Regions from separate parts of the Stenotrophomonas sp. 71799_Sma genome, predicted to be linked through region 2. Evidence: riboswitches for the same ligand, from Rfam matches in the RefSeq annotation. Region 2 holds a riboswitch; the other holds the start of a gene.
The links. Region 2 has a riboswitch for glycine ahead of ACZK4Z_RS20255 (trimeric intracellular cation channel family protein). Riboswitches for the same ligand answer to the same signal wherever they lie in the genome.

Region 1: it holds a riboswitch for glycine, as region 2 does, so the genes downstream of both, gcvP (aminomethyl-transferring glycine dehydrogenase) here and ACZK4Z_RS20255 (trimeric intracellular cation channel family protein) in region 2, are expected to answer to the same signal.

Annotation. Positions count from the first base shown of each region.
Region 1 is NZ_CM151202.1:3,565,381-3,573,939, forward strand. Features, by position in the region: gene ACZK4Z_RS16645 (M2 family metallopeptidase) at 476-2,440, shown strand; gene ACZK4Z_RS16650 (hypothetical protein) at 2,560-2,952, opposite strand; gene ACZK4Z_RS16655 (siderophore-interacting protein) at 3,036-3,932, opposite strand; gene ACZK4Z_RS16660 (multidrug effflux MFS transporter) at 4,074-5,300, opposite strand; glycine riboswitch at 5,600-5,702, shown strand; gene gcvP (aminomethyl-transferring glycine dehydrogenase) at 5,765-8,559, shown strand, end outside.
Region 2 is NZ_CM151202.1:4,374,514-4,383,072, reverse strand. Features, by position in the region: gene ACZK4Z_RS20265 (multidrug efflux RND transporter permease subunit) at 1-2,476, opposite strand, end outside; gene ACZK4Z_RS20260 (MdtA/MuxA family multidrug efflux RND transporter periplasmic adaptor subunit) at 2,473-3,639, opposite strand; gene ACZK4Z_RS20255 (trimeric intracellular cation channel family protein) at 3,924-4,541, opposite strand; glycine riboswitch at 4,626-4,729, opposite strand; glycine riboswitch at 4,743-4,832, opposite strand; gene ACZK4Z_RS20250 (GIY-YIG nuclease family protein) at 4,873-5,148, shown strand; partial or broken gene ACZK4Z_RS20245 (nuclear transport factor 2 family protein) at 5,220-5,649, shown strand; gene ACZK4Z_RS20240 (hypothetical protein) at 5,654-6,091, shown strand; gene ACZK4Z_RS20235 (NAD(P)/FAD-dependent oxidoreductase) at 6,191-7,471, opposite strand; gene ACZK4Z_RS20230 (NYN domain-containing protein) at 7,595-8,374, shown strand; gene ACZK4Z_RS20225 (glutathione S-transferase family protein) at 8,519-8,559, shown strand, end outside.

The DNA.
Region 1 (8,559 bases), 810 kb from region 2:
ATTCCGATTAGATAAGGCTCGGTCGCGCCATCCATGGCGCTCACGCCCCCGCAACCGGATCCACCCCGCCTTCGACAGTTTTCCGCGATCTGATGGAACGGCCTTGGGGTCAGATCCGTTTTCCGGAGGAAACCGGATCTGACCCCAGATTCCTTTCGATATCTGACAGATGTGTCGACCAAGGTCGACACCTACCCACAGCACACGGAATCTGTCGGAGGTGGGGCGGTGTCGGAGTGCGGGGTGTCAGCCGCATGGATGCGGCTGCCAAGCCTACAGGGACGTACTTGCGGCGTCCCCGCACTCCGACACCGCCCCGCCAAACCACGGAATACCCGCTTCTGACGTTGACGTTGCTTGAAGGCTTCGGCAGGTGCAGGGCGCAGCCCTGCCGAACCCAACCGACTTCCGCCACTTGCGGTGGCGGCGACTGCCCACTAGCCTTCGGCCGTCGTTCACCACCCAAGGACCGCCCGTGAAACACCGTCATCTCCTGCTGGCCTCGGCAATCGCCGCCGCCACGCTGGCCCTGGCCGCCTGCAAGAAGGAAGCTGCCCCAGGCACCGATACCGCCAGCAGCAGCGCCCCGGCCGGCGAAACCGCCGACCAGTTCGTGGCCCGCATCAATGCCGAATTCAAGGCCGCCTACCCGGAGATGACCTCGGCGCAGTGGCTGTCCTCCACCTACATCAACAGTGATTCGGAACGCATCGCGGCCAAGGCCAACGAGCGCTCGCTGACCCAGCTCAACAGCTGGATCGAACAGGCCGCCAAGTTCGATGGCAAGCCGATGAGCGAGGACAGCAAGCGCGCGATCCACCTGCTGAAGCTGATGTCCTCGATGCCGGCACCGCGTGACCCGGCCAAGCTGGCCGAGCTGACCCAGATCGCCACCCGCATGGAAGGCAGCTACGGTGCCGGCAAGTACTGCACCGATGCCAACGATCCCAACTCCTGCCGCCAGCTGGGCGAGCTGGAGCAGGTGCTGGCACGCAGCCGCGACTACGACAAGCAGCTCGACGCCTGGCAGGGCTGGCACAGCACCACCAAGAGCATGCGCGGCGACTACCAGAAATTTGTCGGTCTGGTGAACGAAGGTGCCAAGGGCATGGGCTTCACCGATGCCGGCCAGATGTGGCGCAGCGGCTACGACATGCCGCCGGAGCAGATCGGCCCGGAAACCGACCGCCTGTGGGAACAGGTCAAGCCGATGTACGAGCAGCTGCACTGCTACGCACGCGGCAAGCTGGACAAGACCTACGGCAAGGACAAGGCGGAAGTGGGCAATGGCCTGATCGCCGCACACCTGCTGGGCAACATGTGGCAGCAGGACTGGTCGAATCTGTGGGACCAGCTGGAGCCGTATCCGGGTGCCGGCAGCCTGGACATCACTGCAGCGCTTGAAAAGCAGTACCAGACCAACCTGAGCGCGGCGTTGGCCAAGGCCGGCAAGGATGCCAACGTAGCGGCGCAGTACAAGGCACAGCGCGAGGCCGAACTGCGTACCGCCAAGCAGATGACCGAGCGCGCCCAGGACTTCTACGTGTCGCTGGGCATGCCGTCGCTGCCGCAGTCGTATTGGGAAAAGACCCAGTTCATCAAGCCTGACGACCGCGACGTGGTCTGCCACGCCAGCGCCTGGGACATGAACATGGAAGGCGACGTGCGCACCAAGATGTGCATCAAGCCGAACGAAGAGAACTTCACCACCATCTACCACGAGCTGGGCCACATCTATTACGACCTGGCCTACAACCCGTTGCCGCCGCTGTTCCAGGGCGGTGCCAACGATGGTTTCCATGAAGCGATCGGCGACACCATCGTGCTGGCGATGACGCCCAAGTACCTCAGCTCGATCGGCCTGGTTGATGCGCCGACCGAGAGCCGCGAAGCGGTCATCAACAACCAGATGCGCATGGCGCTGTCGGGCGTGTCGTTCCTGCCGTTCGGGCTGATGATCGACCGCTGGCGCTGGGGCGTGTTCGATGGCTCGATCACCGCCGACAACTACAACAAGGCGTGGTGGGACCTGAAGGCCAAGTACCAGGGCGTGGCGCCGGCCAGCACCCGTGGCGAAGAGTTCTTCGATCCGGGCGCGAAGTACCACGTGCCGGGCAACACCCCGTACACCCGCTACTTCCTGGCGCGCATCCTGCAGTTCCAGTTCTACAAGGGCCTGTGCGACGCGTCCGGCTACAAGGGCCCGCTGCATGAGTGCACCTTCTACGGCAACAAGGAAGCCGGCCAGAAGTACTGGGCGATGCTGAGCAAGGGTGCCAGCCAGCCGTGGCAGGCCACACTGAAGGAACTGACCGGCACCGACAAGCTCGATGCCGGCCCGATGATCGAGTACTTCAGCCCGGTCAACGAATGGCTGAAGCAGCAGAACGAAGGCCAGATGTGCGGCTGGCAGGCCAACGCGGCCCCGGCGGCGAAATGAGAAAAGGGGCGGGTCCGCAAGGATCCGCCCCTTTCCGGTAGTGCCGGCCGCTGACCGGCGACTACGCGATGAAGACCCAACGGGCAGCCGGCCAGCGGCCGGCTCTACCGAAATGCCTGTCAGCTGTTCTTCTTCGCGGCCATCGCTGCGGCCAGCTCGGCCTTGAATTCCTCGAAGGTCTGGCCCTTCTCCTTCGCTTCGGCCTGCGCGGCATCGCGCAGCGCATCGGAGTACATCAGGCGCACCGGCGTGCCGTTGCGCTCGTGCAGTTCACCGGCCTGCATGATCAGCGCCAGCACCTGCGCAGCGCTCTCGCTGTGGCCAGCGATGCGGCCGTCCATGCCCAGCACCCATTCGCCGTCACGGCGCACGACACCGGCCAGCAGGGTGCGCTGCGCATCGCGCAGCTCGGCATGCGGTTCCACCGGCGATGCCTGCGCGGCGGCCTTGTTGGCGGCCTGCTTTTCCTGGCGACGGCGCTGGTCGCGGCGGGTCTTGGAGCTGGTGGACATGGTGCGGTACCGCTGCGAAGGGGGGCGCAAGGATAGCGCACCCCGCCCGCAGCGCTGCTTCACGCGTGCTCGATCCAGCATGGTCAGTCCAGCACCTTGCCGTGCCGCCAGTAGCCCATGAAGGTGATCGCGCGGCGGTCCAGCCCGCAATCGCGCACCAGGTGGCGGCGGATCGCCATCACCGCCCCCGCCTCGCCCGCCACCCAGGCGTACAGCGGCCCGGCCACGCAGGTGTCGGCCTGCTCCCAGAGGATCTGCGTATCGACGTCGATCTCTTCCAGCGCGTCGCCGGCAGCCACACCCGCGGCCGCAGCCAACCTTGCCTGGACCGCCTGCAGCAGCGGCTGGCCATAGGCGGCCTGCCCACGCGGCAACCACACCAGCTCGGCCGTGGCCGGCGCCTTCAGGGGAACCGCATCACCGGCCTGCGCCACTTCCAGCAGGGCCAGCGTGCGCGGCGGATCCACCATGGCCGCCAGTTCCTCGAGAATGCCGGCCACTGCCGGCAGCGCGGTCTCGTCAGCCACCAGCAGCACCTGGCCAACGCCGGCTGGCGGCTTCCATTCCCAGCCCTCGCTGCTGTCGGCGCAGTCGGCATCCGGGGCCAGCAGCACCACGCGGTCGCCCGGCCGGGCATGCATGGCCCAGCGCGAGGCGGGACCGGTCACGCCGTGGATGACGAAATCGACATCGACCTCGCCCTGCTCCGCACGCAGCTGGCGGATGGTGTAGGTGCGCATCGGCGGGCGCTGATCATCCGGCAGCGCCCGGTAGCGCGGGTACCAGTCGTCACCGCTGGGGACCTGCGGCACCTCCTGGCCGGGCAAGGGAAAGAACACCTTGATGCGCTGGTCCGGGCCTTCGGTTTTCATCCGCGCCACGTCGGCACCGGTGAACACCATGCGGTCCAGGGAAGGGGAAAGAACGCGGCGCTCCTTCAGCGCCACCTCGAACAGGCGGTAGGTCTGCTGCGCAGCCATGGGGGAACCTCATGCAACGACATCGGATTGGCTGGCTGTCGTGCACCCGTGCACCGGCTGGCTGGAGTGCCCAGCCTAGTCCGGTGGTTTCCCGTCGCAAGCGCTGCCGGCGTCGCGGCCTGCCCTACCCCTGCACGCTGCTCAGTGACCCGTGCAGACTGCCTGCGCCGCACGTTCACGCTGGTGTTCCCAGTACCAGAACACGAAACCAGCACCGAAGAACGCAGCCTGGCCCAACGCCAGGTGCAGCGGGCTGGCGCTCAGCAGCGGCGATACCACGCCGGCCACCACGGTGCTGATCATCAGCTGCACGAAGGCCTGCAGCGACGAGGCCAGGCCGCGCTGGTGCGGGTACATGTCCAGCACCGCCAGCGCCAGGATCGGGAAGATCAGCGCCATGCCCATGCCGCCCAGGAAGATCGGCATCACCGCCCACGGCAGTGCGAACTGCGGTGCCAGGCCGACGTAACCGATGTTCAGCAGCACCGACAGCGCGCACAGGCCGAAACCGATGGCGACCTGTCGCGTAGGGCTGCTGTGCCCGGCCATGCGCCCGGACAGGAACGAGCCGGTGGTCATGCCGCCGATGGTGGGAATGAACAGCCAGGCGAAACCGCCCTCGCCCAGGTGCAGGTGCTGCATCACGAACACCGGCGCCGAGGAGATGTACAGGAACACGCCACCGAAGCCGATGCTGCCGGCCAGCGCCAAGCGCAGGAAACGCGGATTGAAGCCGATGCGAACGTAGTCGCGCAGCAGCACGCGCGGTGACAACGGCACGCGCGCCTCGACCGGATGGGTTTCCGGCAGGTAGCGTGCAGTGGCCGCCAGCAGCACCAGCGCGAACACCACCAGGAACCAGAAGATCAACGGCCAGCCGGCGCCGCTGAGCAGGATCCAGCCACCGATGATCGGGGCGATCGCCGGGGCGATGCCGAACAGCATCGACACCTGGCTCATCAGCCGCTGCGCGTCATGGCCGTGGTACAGGTCGCGGATCACCGCTCGGCCGACGATCATGCCGACACCCGCCGACAGGCCCTGCAGCGCGCGGAACGCCAGCAGCGTGGTCAGGTCGGTGGACAGCGCGCAGCCGACCGAGGCGCCGACGAACACCACCAAGCCACCGAGGATCACCCACTTGCGGCCCCAGGCATCGGACAGCGGGCCGTGCGCCAGGCTCATCAGGCCGTAGAACAGCAGGTACACGCTGATGGTCTGCTGCACCGCCACTTCGTCCACCGCCAGGCGCTGGGCCAGCTGCGGGAACGCCGGGAAGATGGTGTCGATCGAGAACGGACCGAACATGGCCAGACCGGCGAGCAGCAGGGCCATGCGGCGGGTGGAGGGAGCAACAGCGGCGGTCATGGGGAAGGCGTCCGGCAGGGCCATGCGCGACACGCACGGCGGGCGCCGGTCCCCTTCTGCAGGGACGGCGCCAGATGAATTCGGGTATCCGCCCATCATAGGTGGGGATTGCGCCCGATGCCATGCAGCGGTGTACAAAACGCACGACCGGGCCATCGGCCATTCAGGCGCGGCGGCCATGCCTGGAGGCGGCCGGCGGGCCCGCAACGGGCTATAATCAGCGGGCAACACGGTGGGAGAAGCGGAACACCGCTGCCGAAGGCGCAACGCCCGTAATCGCTCAGGCCCGATACCACCCGTAACAGAACTCTGGAGAGACCGGTTCGATCCGGCGCCGAAGGGGCACGAAGCTGCGGTCCGCCGCGCTTTTAAACTCTCAGGCAAAAGGACAGAGGGGCGCCCCGCAGACCGCCGACCGGCGGCTTGTGCCCGTGCGTGTGCCCTTTCCTGACGGATCCTTCGCCATGTCCCAGAACACCCCTTCCCTGCGTGAGCTCGAGCACCACAATGCGTTCGTCGAGCGCCACATCGGCCCCAACGACGCCGAGATCGCGCAGATGCTCGATGTCGTCGGCCACGCGTCGCTGGATGGCATGACCGATGCCATCGTACCGGCCAAGATCAAGTCGCCGGCGCCGCTGGCGCTGCCGGAGTCGATGACTGAAGTGCAGGCACTGGCGAAGATCCGTGCGATCGCCGACAAGAACACCGTGCTGCGCAGCTTCATCGGCCAGGGCTACTACGGTACCCACACGCCGAACGTGATCCTGCGCAACATCCTGGAAAACCCGGCCTGGTACACCGCCTACACCCCGTACCAGGCGGAAATCTCGCAGGGCCGCATGGAAGCGCTGATCAACTTCCAGACCCTGTGCGCCGACCTCACCGGCATGGAAATCGCCAACGCCTCGCTGCTGGACGAAGCCACTGCCGCCGCCGAAGCGATGACCCTGGCCAAGCGTTCGGCCAAGTCGAAGTCGGACACCTTCTTCGTGCACGACGCCGTGCACCCGCAGACGCTGGAACTGCTGCGCACGCGCGCCGAACCGATGGGCATCGTGCTGCGCGTGGGTACCCCGGCCGAAGCGCTGGAAGCGGAAGCCTTCGGCCTGCTGCTGCAGTACCCGGACACCTTCGGCCAGGTCGGCGACTACAAGGCGCTGGTCGATGCCGTGCACGCGCGCGGCGGCCTGGTGGCCGTGGCCACCGACCTGCTGGCCCTGACCCTGCTGGCCGCTCCGGGCGAATGGGGCGCGGACATCGTGGTCGGCAACAGCCAGCGTTTCGGCGTGCCGTTCGGCTTCGGTGGCCCGCACGCCGCCTTCATGGCCTGCCGTGACGCCTACAAGCGCTCGATGCCGGGCCGCCTGATCGGCGTCTCGATCGACGCCCAGGGCAACCCGGCCTACCGCCTGACCCTGCAGACCCGCGAGCAGCACATCCGCCGCGAGAAGGCCACGTCCAACATCTGCACCGCACAGGTGCTGCTGGCGGTGATGGCGTCGATGTACGCCGTCTACCACGGCCCGGACGGCCTGACCCGCATCGCCCGCCGCACCCATCGCCTGGCCTCGATCCTGGCCGCCGCGCTGCGCAACGCCGGCGTGCAGGTCGGTGGTGACTTCTTCGACACCCTGCATGTCACCGGCGTGCACGCCGATGAGATCCACGCCAAGGCACGCGCCGCTGGTTACAACCTGCGCGCGATCGACAGCGACTCGGTCGGCATCAGCCTGGACGAGACCACTACCCGCGCCGACATCGTCGCCGTGGCTGCCGTGTTCGGTGCCTCGCTGGACGTCGACGCACTGGATGCCAGCACTGCCGATGCGCTGCCGGCCGGCCTGCTGCGCCAGTCCGCGTTCCTGACCCACCCGGTGTTCAACACCCACCACAGCGAGCACGAGCTGCTGCGCTACCTGCGTTCGCTGGCCGACAAGGACCTGGCGATGGACCGCACGATGATCCCGCTGGGCTCGTGCACCATGAAGCTCAACGCCACCGCCGAGATGATTCCGGTGACCTGGCCGGAGTTCTCGCAGATCCACCCGCTGGTGCCGGCCGACCAGGCGCTGGGCTACAAGGAACTGATCGACACGCTGGAAGCGATGCTGGTGGAATGCACCGGCTACGACGCGGTCAGCCTGCAGCCGAACTCCGGCGCGCAGGGCGAGTACGCCGGCCTGCTGGCGATCCGCGCCTACCACCGCTCGCGCGGTGAGGAACATCGCGATATCTGCCTGATTCCGGACTCGGCGCACGGCACCAACCCGGCTTCGGCACAGATGTGCGGCATGAAGGTGGTGGTGACCAAAACCGATGCCAACGGCAACGTTGACGTCGAGGACATCCGCCTCAACGCCGAGAAGTACAGCGACCGCCTGGCTGCGATCATGATGACCTACCCGTCCACGCACGGCGTGTTCGAGGAAGAGGTGGTGGAGATCTGCGAGATCATCCACAAGCACGGCGGCCAGGTGTACACCGACGGTGCCAACATGAACGCCCTGGTCGGCGTGGCCAAGCCGGGCAAGTGGGGGTCGGACGTTTCGCACCTGAACCTGCACAAGACCTTCTGCATCCCGCATGGCGGTGGTGGCCCGGGCGTCGGCCCGTGCGCGGTCAAGGAGCACCTGGCCCCGTTCCTGCCGGGCAAGCTGGGTGACAACGGCCCGGTCGGCATGGTCAGCGCGGCCAGCTTCGGCAGCGCCTCGATCCTGCCGATCAGCTGGATGTACATCGCGATGATGGGCCGCGACGGCCTGCGCAAGGCCACCCAGGTCGCCCAGCTCAACGCCAACTACATCGCCAAGCGCCTGGCTCCGCACTTCAAGACCCTGTACACCGGCCGCAACGGCCTGGTGGCACACGAGTGCATCCTGGACGTGCGCCCGCTGGAGAAGACCAGCGGCATCGGCGCCGAGGACGTGGCCAAGCGCCTGATCGACTTCGGCTTCCATGCCCCGACGCTGAGCTTCCCGGTGGCCGGCACGCTGATGGTCGAGCCGACCGAGAGCGAGTCGCTGCACGAGCTGGATCGCTTCATCGACGCGATGATCCAGATCCGCGAGGAAATCACCGCGATCGAAGACGGCCGCCTGGACCGCGAGGACAACCCGCTGAAGAACGCGCCGCACACTGCCACCGCAGTGACCGCGAGCGAGTGGACCCACGCCTACCCGCGCGAACTTGCCGCCTTCCCGCTGGCCAGCCTGAAGCAGAGCAAGTACTGGCCGCCGGTGGCCCGTGTCGACAACGT
Region 2 (8,559 bases):
CCTGTGCGCGCGCGGCGTGCACAGCCTCCACCGCTTCGCCCAGTGATGCGCCCGGGGCAAGGTTGAACGACAGCGTGGCCGCCGGGAACTGGCCGACATGGTTGCGCAGCAGGGCGGTCGGGCCCAGATCCACGCGTGCCACCGCACCCAGCGGCACGGTCTGCCCACTGCTGCTGCGCACACGCAGGCCCGTGATCGCCTCCGGCCCGGGCTGCCGTGAAGGATCGGCCTCCAGCACCACCCGGTACTGGCTGGCCTGGGTGAAGATGGTCGAAATCTGGCGCTGCCCATAGGCGTCGTACAGCGCATCGGCTACCGCTTCCACGCTTACGCCCAGGCGCGCCGCCGCATCGCGGTCGATCGCTACGCGTGCCTGCCGGCCCTGCATCTGCAGATCGCTGGCGACATCGCGCAGTGCTGGTTGCTGGCGTAGCGCCTGCAGCAGCTTCGGGGTCCAGCGTTCCAGTGTTTCAAGATCCGGCGTGGTCAGGGTGAACTGGTACTGGGTGCGGCTGATGCGGTCCTCGATGCCCAGCTCCTGTACCGGCTGCAGGTACAGGGTGATGCCGGGGATCTTCGACACGCGCTGTTGCAGGCGCGCCATCACCACGGCGGCGCCATCGCGGTCGCCGTGCGGTTTCAGCTCGATCAGCAGGCGGCCGGTATTGAGCGTGGCATTGTTGCCGTCCACGCCGATGTAGGACGACACGCTGGCCACCGCCTCGTCGGCTTCGATGGCCGCCGCCAGCGCCTGCTGGCGCTCGCGCATGGCCTGGAACGAGATCGCCTGCGGCGCTTCGCTGATGCCCTGCACCAGGCCGGCATCCTGCACCGGGAAGAAACCCTTGGGCACGGCGAAGTACAGCGCCACGGTCAGTGCGAGGGTGGCAACGGTGGCCAGCAGCATCAGCGGCTGGCGCTGCAGCACCCAGCGCAGCTGGCGGTCGTAGAGGCCGATGACGCGGTCGAAGACATCGGGCGCATGTGCAGTCTTCGCGTGCGGCTTCAGGAACCGCGCGCATAGCATCGGCGTCAGCGTCAGCGAGACCACCAGCGAAATGCCGATGGCTACAGCCAGTGTCACTGCGAACTCATGGAACAGTGCACCCACCAGGTCGGCCATGAACAGCAGCGGGATCAGCACCGCGATCAGCGAAACAGTCAGCGACACCAGGGTGAAGCCGATCTCGGCTGCGCCTTTCAGCGCTGCATCGCGGGGGCTTTCGCCTTCCTCCAGATGGCGGGCGATGTTCTCCAGCATCACGATGGCATCGTCCACCACGAAGCCGGTGGCGATGGTCAGCGCCATCAGCGTGAGGTTGTTGAGCGAATAGCCGGCCAGCAGCATCACCGCGAAGGTGCCTATGAGCGACAGCGGCACCGCGACGCTGGGAATGAGCGTGGCCGGCAGATTGCGCAGGAACACCCAGGTGACCAGCACCACCAGGCCGATGGCCAGTACCAGTTCTTTCTGCACGCCGCGCACCGACGCGCGGATCGATTCGGTGCGGTCGCTCAGTACATTCATCTGCACGCCGGCGGGCAGCGTGGCCTGCAGCTGCGGCAGCAGCGTACGCACCTGCTCGACCACGGCGATCACGTTGGCGCCGGGCTGGCGCTGGATGTTCACCAGCACTGCCGGCGTGGTACCGCTCCACGCAGCCAACTGGCGGTTCTCGGCGCCATCGGTAATGGTGGCTACATCGCCCAGCCGCAGCGGCGCGCCGTCGCGCCAGGCCAGTATCAGGGCACGGTACTCATCCACGCTGCGCATCTGATCGTTGGCATCGAGCATCACCGCGCGGATCGGGCCGTCGAAACTACCCTTGGGCAGGTTGACGTTGGCGGCGGCGATGGCGGTGCGGATGTGGTCCATGCCCAGGCCGTTGGCGGCCAGCGCGGCGGGATTGACCTGGATGCGCACCGCCGGGCGCTGGCCACCGGCCAGGCTGACCAGGCCGACGCCGGGCAACTGCGCCAGGCGCTGGGCGATGCGCGTATCCACCAGATCGTGCACCTGCGGCAGCGACAGGCCTTGCGAGGTCACCGCCAAGGTCAGGATGGGGGTGTCGGCGGGGTTGACCTTGCGGTACACCGGCGGCACCGGCAGGTCGTCGGGCAGGAAGCTGCCCGCCGCGTTGATGGCGGCCTGCACGTCCTGCTCGGCCACACCCAGCGACACCTCCAGCCCGAACTGCAGGGTGATGACCGAGGCACCACCGGAACTGGTCGACGACAGTTGTTTCAGGCCGGGAATCTGCCCGAGCTGGCGTTCCAGCGGTGCAGTGATGGTGCGCGTGGTCAGTTCCGGGCTGGCGCCGGGGTACAACGTGGTGATCTGGATGATCGGGTAGTCGACCTGGGGCAGTGCGGCCACCGGCAGCAGGCGGTACGCGAGCACGCCGGACAGCAGCAGCGCCACCATCAGGAGTGTCGTTGCAACCGGGCGCAGGATGAACGGGCGCGAGAGGTTCATGCGCCGGCCCTGGTTGCGGCCTCCTCGGTGATGATCTCCACCGCCGTGCCGTCTTCCAGCCCGTCGATGCCTTCGATCACCACCTTGTCCCCTGCGGCCAGCCCGGAGCGCACGGCCACGCGTCCATCATCGGCCGGACCGAGCACCACGGTGCGGCGTTGCGCCTTGTTGTCCTTGTCGACGATATGCACGTAGTTGCCCTGGCTGCCGAACTGCACGGCGGCATCGGGAATCAGCAGCGCGGGCTGCTCGCCCAGCTGCAGGCGGACGTTGACGAACTGGTTGGGGAACAGCGCCAGATCGTGGTTGTCGAAGTGCGCACGCAGTTTCAACGTGCCGGTGGTGGTATCGATGCGGTTGTCGACGCTGGACAGCGAGCCGCGGGCCAGCTGCCGGCGTTCTTCGCGGTCCCAGGTTTCCACCGCCAGTGCCGGTTGCGCCTGCACGGCATCGAGCAGCGCAGGCAGCTCGGGTTCGGGCACGGTGAACAGCACGCTGATCGGCGCGGTCTGCGCCAGCGTCACCAGGCCTTCGGCATCGCTGGCGCGCACCAGGTTGCCCACGTCCAACCGGCGCAGCCCGACGCGGCCACTGACCGGCGCGGTGATGCGGGTGTACTGCAGCTGCAGGCGCGCTTCATCAACAGACGCCTGATCGCTGAGGCGGCGGCCCTGCAGCTGGCGCACCTTGCTCTGCTGGTCGCTCAGTTCCTGCCCGGACACGTAGTTCTGCTTCTGCAGTTCGCGGTAGCGCTGCAGCTGGCGCTCGGCGTTTTCCAGCTCGGCCAGATTCTGCTGCTGGGTACCCTGCGCCTGTGCCAGCTTCACTTCATACGGGCGCGGGTCGATCTGCGCCAGCAGATCGCCGGCCTTCACCTGCTGGCCTTCCTGGAAATGCAGCCGTAGCAGTTCGCCATCCACGCGGCTGCGTACCACCACGCTATGCAGCGGGGTGACCGTACCGACCGCCTTCAGGCGCAGCACCAGCGGCTCGGCGCTGGCGCGGGCGATGCGCACGGGCACCGTCTTGCCGGGTGCATCGTCGCTGCTGCCGGCACCATTCCGGGACCACAGCCACCACGCCAGAAGGGCGGCGAGGGCGATGGCCAGCACCGCCCACAACAGGCGGGCACGACGGAAGCGGGAATTTTCGGCGACAGACATGGGGCATCCTGCGCCCTGCGCGCGCAGGGACATGCGGGCCCGTCGGCGCGTTCCGGCACCACGGGCAGCGGGGAGGGAGTTGTCTGGCGGGGCCGCGGGCGCGGCGTGGCTGGATGCCGTCGCGGCAGCGACGGGGTGACAATGGTAGCCAATCACCCCGGCCAATGCCGTATGACCATGGTCATGCAACGCATTCGGTAGTGCCGGCCGCTGGCCGGCAACCTGCCGGAATCTGCGGGCGTGTGCCGTGTTGCCGGCCAGCGGCCGACACTACCGACAAACAATCAATGCACTTCGTCGTGATAGACGAACTTCGGCATTTCCCAGCGGTAGTGGATCGCCAGCAGGCGCAGCGCGAAGCCGCCGCCGAGGCAGCACAGGATCGCGGTGGCGTCGGCCACGCCCCAGTGCAGCAGCAACAGGTAGGCCGCGCCGGTCAGCAGCGCGATGATCGCGTACAGCTCCTTCTGGAAGATCAGCGGCACCTCGTTGCAGAGAATGTCGCGCAGCACGCCGCCGAACGCGCCGGTCAGCATGCCGGCGATCAGCACGATCGGCATGGCATGGCCGGCCTCGCGCGCGATCGAACAGCCGATCAGGGTGAAGGCGATCAGGCCCAGGCCATCGAGCACCAGGAAGGTGCGGCGGAAGTGGTGCATCCAGCGCGCCACCCAAGTGGCGATCAGCGCCGCGCACACGGTGAAGCCCAGGTACTCGGGATGCTTCACCCAGCCCAACGGGTAGTGGCCGAGCAGGATGTCGCGCAGCGAACCGCCCCCGAGGGCGGTGACACAGGCGATCATGACCACCCCGAACAGGTCCATGCGGCGGCGGCCGGCGGACAGCGCGCCGGTCATGGCTTCGGCGGAAATGGCGATCAGGTAGATGATGGACAGCAGCATGGGACAGGCTCCGGGCGCGGTGGGGCCGGCCATGCGCGACTACCGCCACTGCCTGCGCAATGACGGGATGACGATGACCGGTGCCGCTCCCGCTGTCCTTTTGCCTGAGAGTTCAGCGGCGTAGGCCGCGTGCCCCTTCGGCGGATCGTCCCGGGCGTGCCCGGTGACCTCTCTCCAGCTCGGCGAGTCGAATGCATGGTTGGTGGGATTCCAGCCCACCGGCCTGAGCGATCATGGGAGCCTGCGCCTTCGGCGGGCGCCAGCGCGGCGCCTCTCTCCTGCATTCGGGCGCCAGTATATCCGCTGCAGTGCAGCACGGCATAATCCGGGCATGGCCCCGTCCCTCCGCCCGTGGTTCCTGTACCTGCTCGAATGCCGCGATGGCAGCTACTACGCCGGCATCAGCACCGACGTGGACGCGCGCTTCGCCGCCCACCAGGCCGGCAAGGGCGCGCGTTACACCCGGGCGCGGCCGCCGCTGCGCGTGCTGGCCGTGCGCGAGTACCCGGACCGGGCTGCCGCCTCGCGGGCCGAGTGGCAGCTCAAGCAGCAGCCGCGCGAACGCAAGCTGGCCTGGCTGCAGGAACCGGCCGAGACGCTTCTGTAGATCCACGCCATGCGTGGATGGGCCACTTGGCCCATGCCATGATCACCCCGCGCCCAGAGCTGGAGCCCCGGATGTCCACGATTGCCCTGCTGTTCGCTCTTTCCGCAGCAACGAGCCCCACTGCCGATCCGGCCACCCTCGAGGCCATTGAAGCCACCTGCCACGATTACGTCGACGGCCAGCTGGAAGCCGACCCGCAGCGCGTCGCGCTCCCTGCACCCGGACCTGGCCAAGCGCGCGGTCCTCGGCGATACGCCCGACGAACGCCTGGGCCTGCGCCGCATGTCGAAGGAAGAACTGGTGGCGCTGACGAAGCAGGGCGCGTTGAAGACCCCGAAGGATCAATGGGACCGCCGCTGCACGGTGCTGGACGTGACCGGCAACGCCGCCTCGGTGCGACTGGAAACCCCGTGGTTCGTCGACTACTTCCACATGGGGCGCTTCGACCAGCGCTGGGTCATCGTCAACGCACTGTGGTACGCGAAACCAAAGGCGCAGTAGAGCGATGCGTGCCGCCGGCAAAGCATGGATCTGCGTCGTCATGCTGGTCGCCGGCATCGCGCTGCTGCCTGGCCTGCTGTACCTGCTCGGGTTGGCGCTGGTGGAAGGCCGGCCGAACTTGGCCGACCGCACGCCCAGTGGTGTGGCCGCGTGCAGCAGCGAACCGCGGGCGGGATACCAGCCGATGACTCCATGGAGCTTCACGACGCGGTTCTTCGATCCTGAAGCGTTGAAGAAGGCGACTGATGTCGAGCGCGAAGCGTTCTGGGTTGCACGCCGCCACCTGATGCGGCAGCCAAGGCACGACATGCTGCGCTGGCATCTCAGCAGTACCGCACTGACAATCTGGATCACCCGGCATTGGAGTACCGCGCAGATTGCTGATGCCGCGAGGAAGGAGGATTTCTGCCGCACCTGGTCGAAACGGCGGGTGGCCCGATGAACCGGTAGATCCACGCCATGCGTGGATGGTGTTGACGGGGTCAGAGCCCTTTCCTGCGGAAAGGGATCCGACCGCGCAGCAGCCGGCCAGCGGCCGGCACTACCGTCGGGGTCGCCGGTCTTCCTGATCATCACCGAAGATGATGCGCGCGCTCCGCTGGTAGCTCCAGTACGCCACCGCCCAGTTCAGCAGCACCACGATGCGGTTGCGGAAGCCGATCAGGAAGAACACGTGCGCGGCCAGCCAGAACCACCAGGCCAGGATGCCCGACAACTGCAGCCGGCCCAGGTGCACGATCGCGGCCATGCGGCCGATGGTGGCCAGGTTGCCGAAGTCGGCGTACTTGAACGGTCCGGGGACTGCCTTGCCGTGCAGGCGCGCGCGGATCACCTCGGCCACGTACTTGCCCATCTGCTTGGCGGCAGGGGCCACGCCGGGTACCGGCTTGCCGTTGGCCTGGTTCAGTGCGGCCAGATCGCCGGCCACGAACAGTTCCGGGTGGCCGGGCAGGGTGAGATCGGGTTGCACCTGCACGCGGCCGGCGCGGTCCAGCGGCACGTCCAGCGTGCGCGCCAGGGGTGAAGCGGCCACACCGGCGGCCCAGACCACCGTGCGTGCCGGCACGAAATGCTCACCGAGCTTGAAGCCCTGGCTGTCGATGTCGCTCACCGGGGTACCGGTCAGCACTTCCACTCCCAGTTTTTCCAGCTGCCGGCGCGCCTTCAGCGAAAGCACTTCCGGGAACGAGGACAACACGCGTGGGCCAGCTTCGACCAGCCGCACCTTGGCGCTGGCCGGGTCGATGTGGCGGAACTCGTTGCGCAGCGTATGCCGCGCGATCTCGGCCAGAGTGCCGGCCAGTTCGACGCCGGTAGGTCCACCACCAACCACGGCAAAGCTCAGCCATGCGGCCTTCTTCGCCGGGTCCGGTTCCGCCTCTGCGCGCTCGAACGCCAGCAGCAGCTTGCGGCGCAACGCAATGGCATCGTCCAGCGTCTTCAGACCGGGCGCATCATCGGCCCACTGGTCGTTGCCGAAGTAGGCGTGGGTGGCGCCGGTAGCCAGCAGCAGGCTGTCGTAGTCCAGCGTGCTGCCATCGGCCATGCGGATCTGCCGGGCCTGCTTGTCGATGGTCACCACTTCGCCGAGGCGGACTTCCACATTGCGCTGGTGGCCGAGGATGTGGCGCAGCGGCGCGGCGATGTCCGGCGCGGACAGGCCGGCGGTGGCCACCTGGTACAGCAGTGGCTGGAACAGATGGTGGTTGCGGCGGTCGACCAGGGTGATGCGTATGCGCTCGCGGGCCAGGGCACGGGTGGCCCAGAGGCCGGCAAAACCGCCGCCGACAACAACCAGGTGGGGAACGCGCTCGCGACTCATCGACTCACTCCAGTGGGGGCATTGGGGGAAGCGCCTGGCATCTTCGCACGATGGCGCCCTGTCACGTCAGCGCCCGCATGGATCGGCGATACTCGGGTTCAGGCAACCGCCCGTGAGGAGCCCATGAGCGAACCGGAAAAGCGCATCGCCCTGTTGATCGACGCCGACAATGCGCCGGCCTCGAAGATCGACGAGGTCCTGGCCGAAGTCGCCCGCTACGGTGTGGCCAACGTGCGCCGCGCCTATGGCAACTGGAAGAGCCCGCGGTTGAAGGGTTGGGAGGCCGTGCTGCACGAATATGCGATCCGCCCGATCCAGCAGTTCGCCTACAGCAAGGGCAAGAATGCCTCGGACATGGCGATGGTGATCGATGCCATGGACCTGCTGTACGCGCGCAATCTCGATGGCTTCGCCATCGTGTCCAGCGATGCCGATTTCACCCCGATGGTGATGCGCCTGCTGACCGACGGTGTGAAGGTCTATGGCTTCGGCGAGAAGAAAACCCCGGAGCCGTTCGTCAACGCGTGCTCGAAGTTCACCTATCTGGAAGCGCTGGGCCAGACCCATGCCAGCGTGCCGGATACCGAACAGGCGTCCAGCGAACAGGCATCGAACGAGCCTGTTGCCAACGACGATGCCCGGCCACGCAAGAGCGGTGCGGAAATGCGCAGCGATACGCGGCTGGTGAAGATGCTGCGCCGTGCGGTGTCCTCGGCCGAGGGCGAGGATGGCTGGTCGCACCTTGGCCCGGTCGGCAGCCAGATCGGCAACCAGGCCTCGTTCGATCCGCGCAACTACGGTTACGGCAAGCTCAGTGACCTGCTGGCAGCGATCGGGCTGTTCGAGCTGAAGAAGGACGGCAAGTCCTCCTACGTGCGCGCGCTGCCGAAGAAAAACCGGTAGTGCCGGCCGCTGGCCGGAAAAGAACCGGTAGTGCCGGCCGCTGGCCGGCAAGCCCCAGATGCCAGATCCCGCATCCGGCACGCACATCTCCACTCCGATCAGGCGTATCGTTGCCGCTCGCATTGCCAGCAAGGAAAAACCCGCATGTTGAAGATCTGGGGCCGCCGCAATTCCAGCAACGTCCG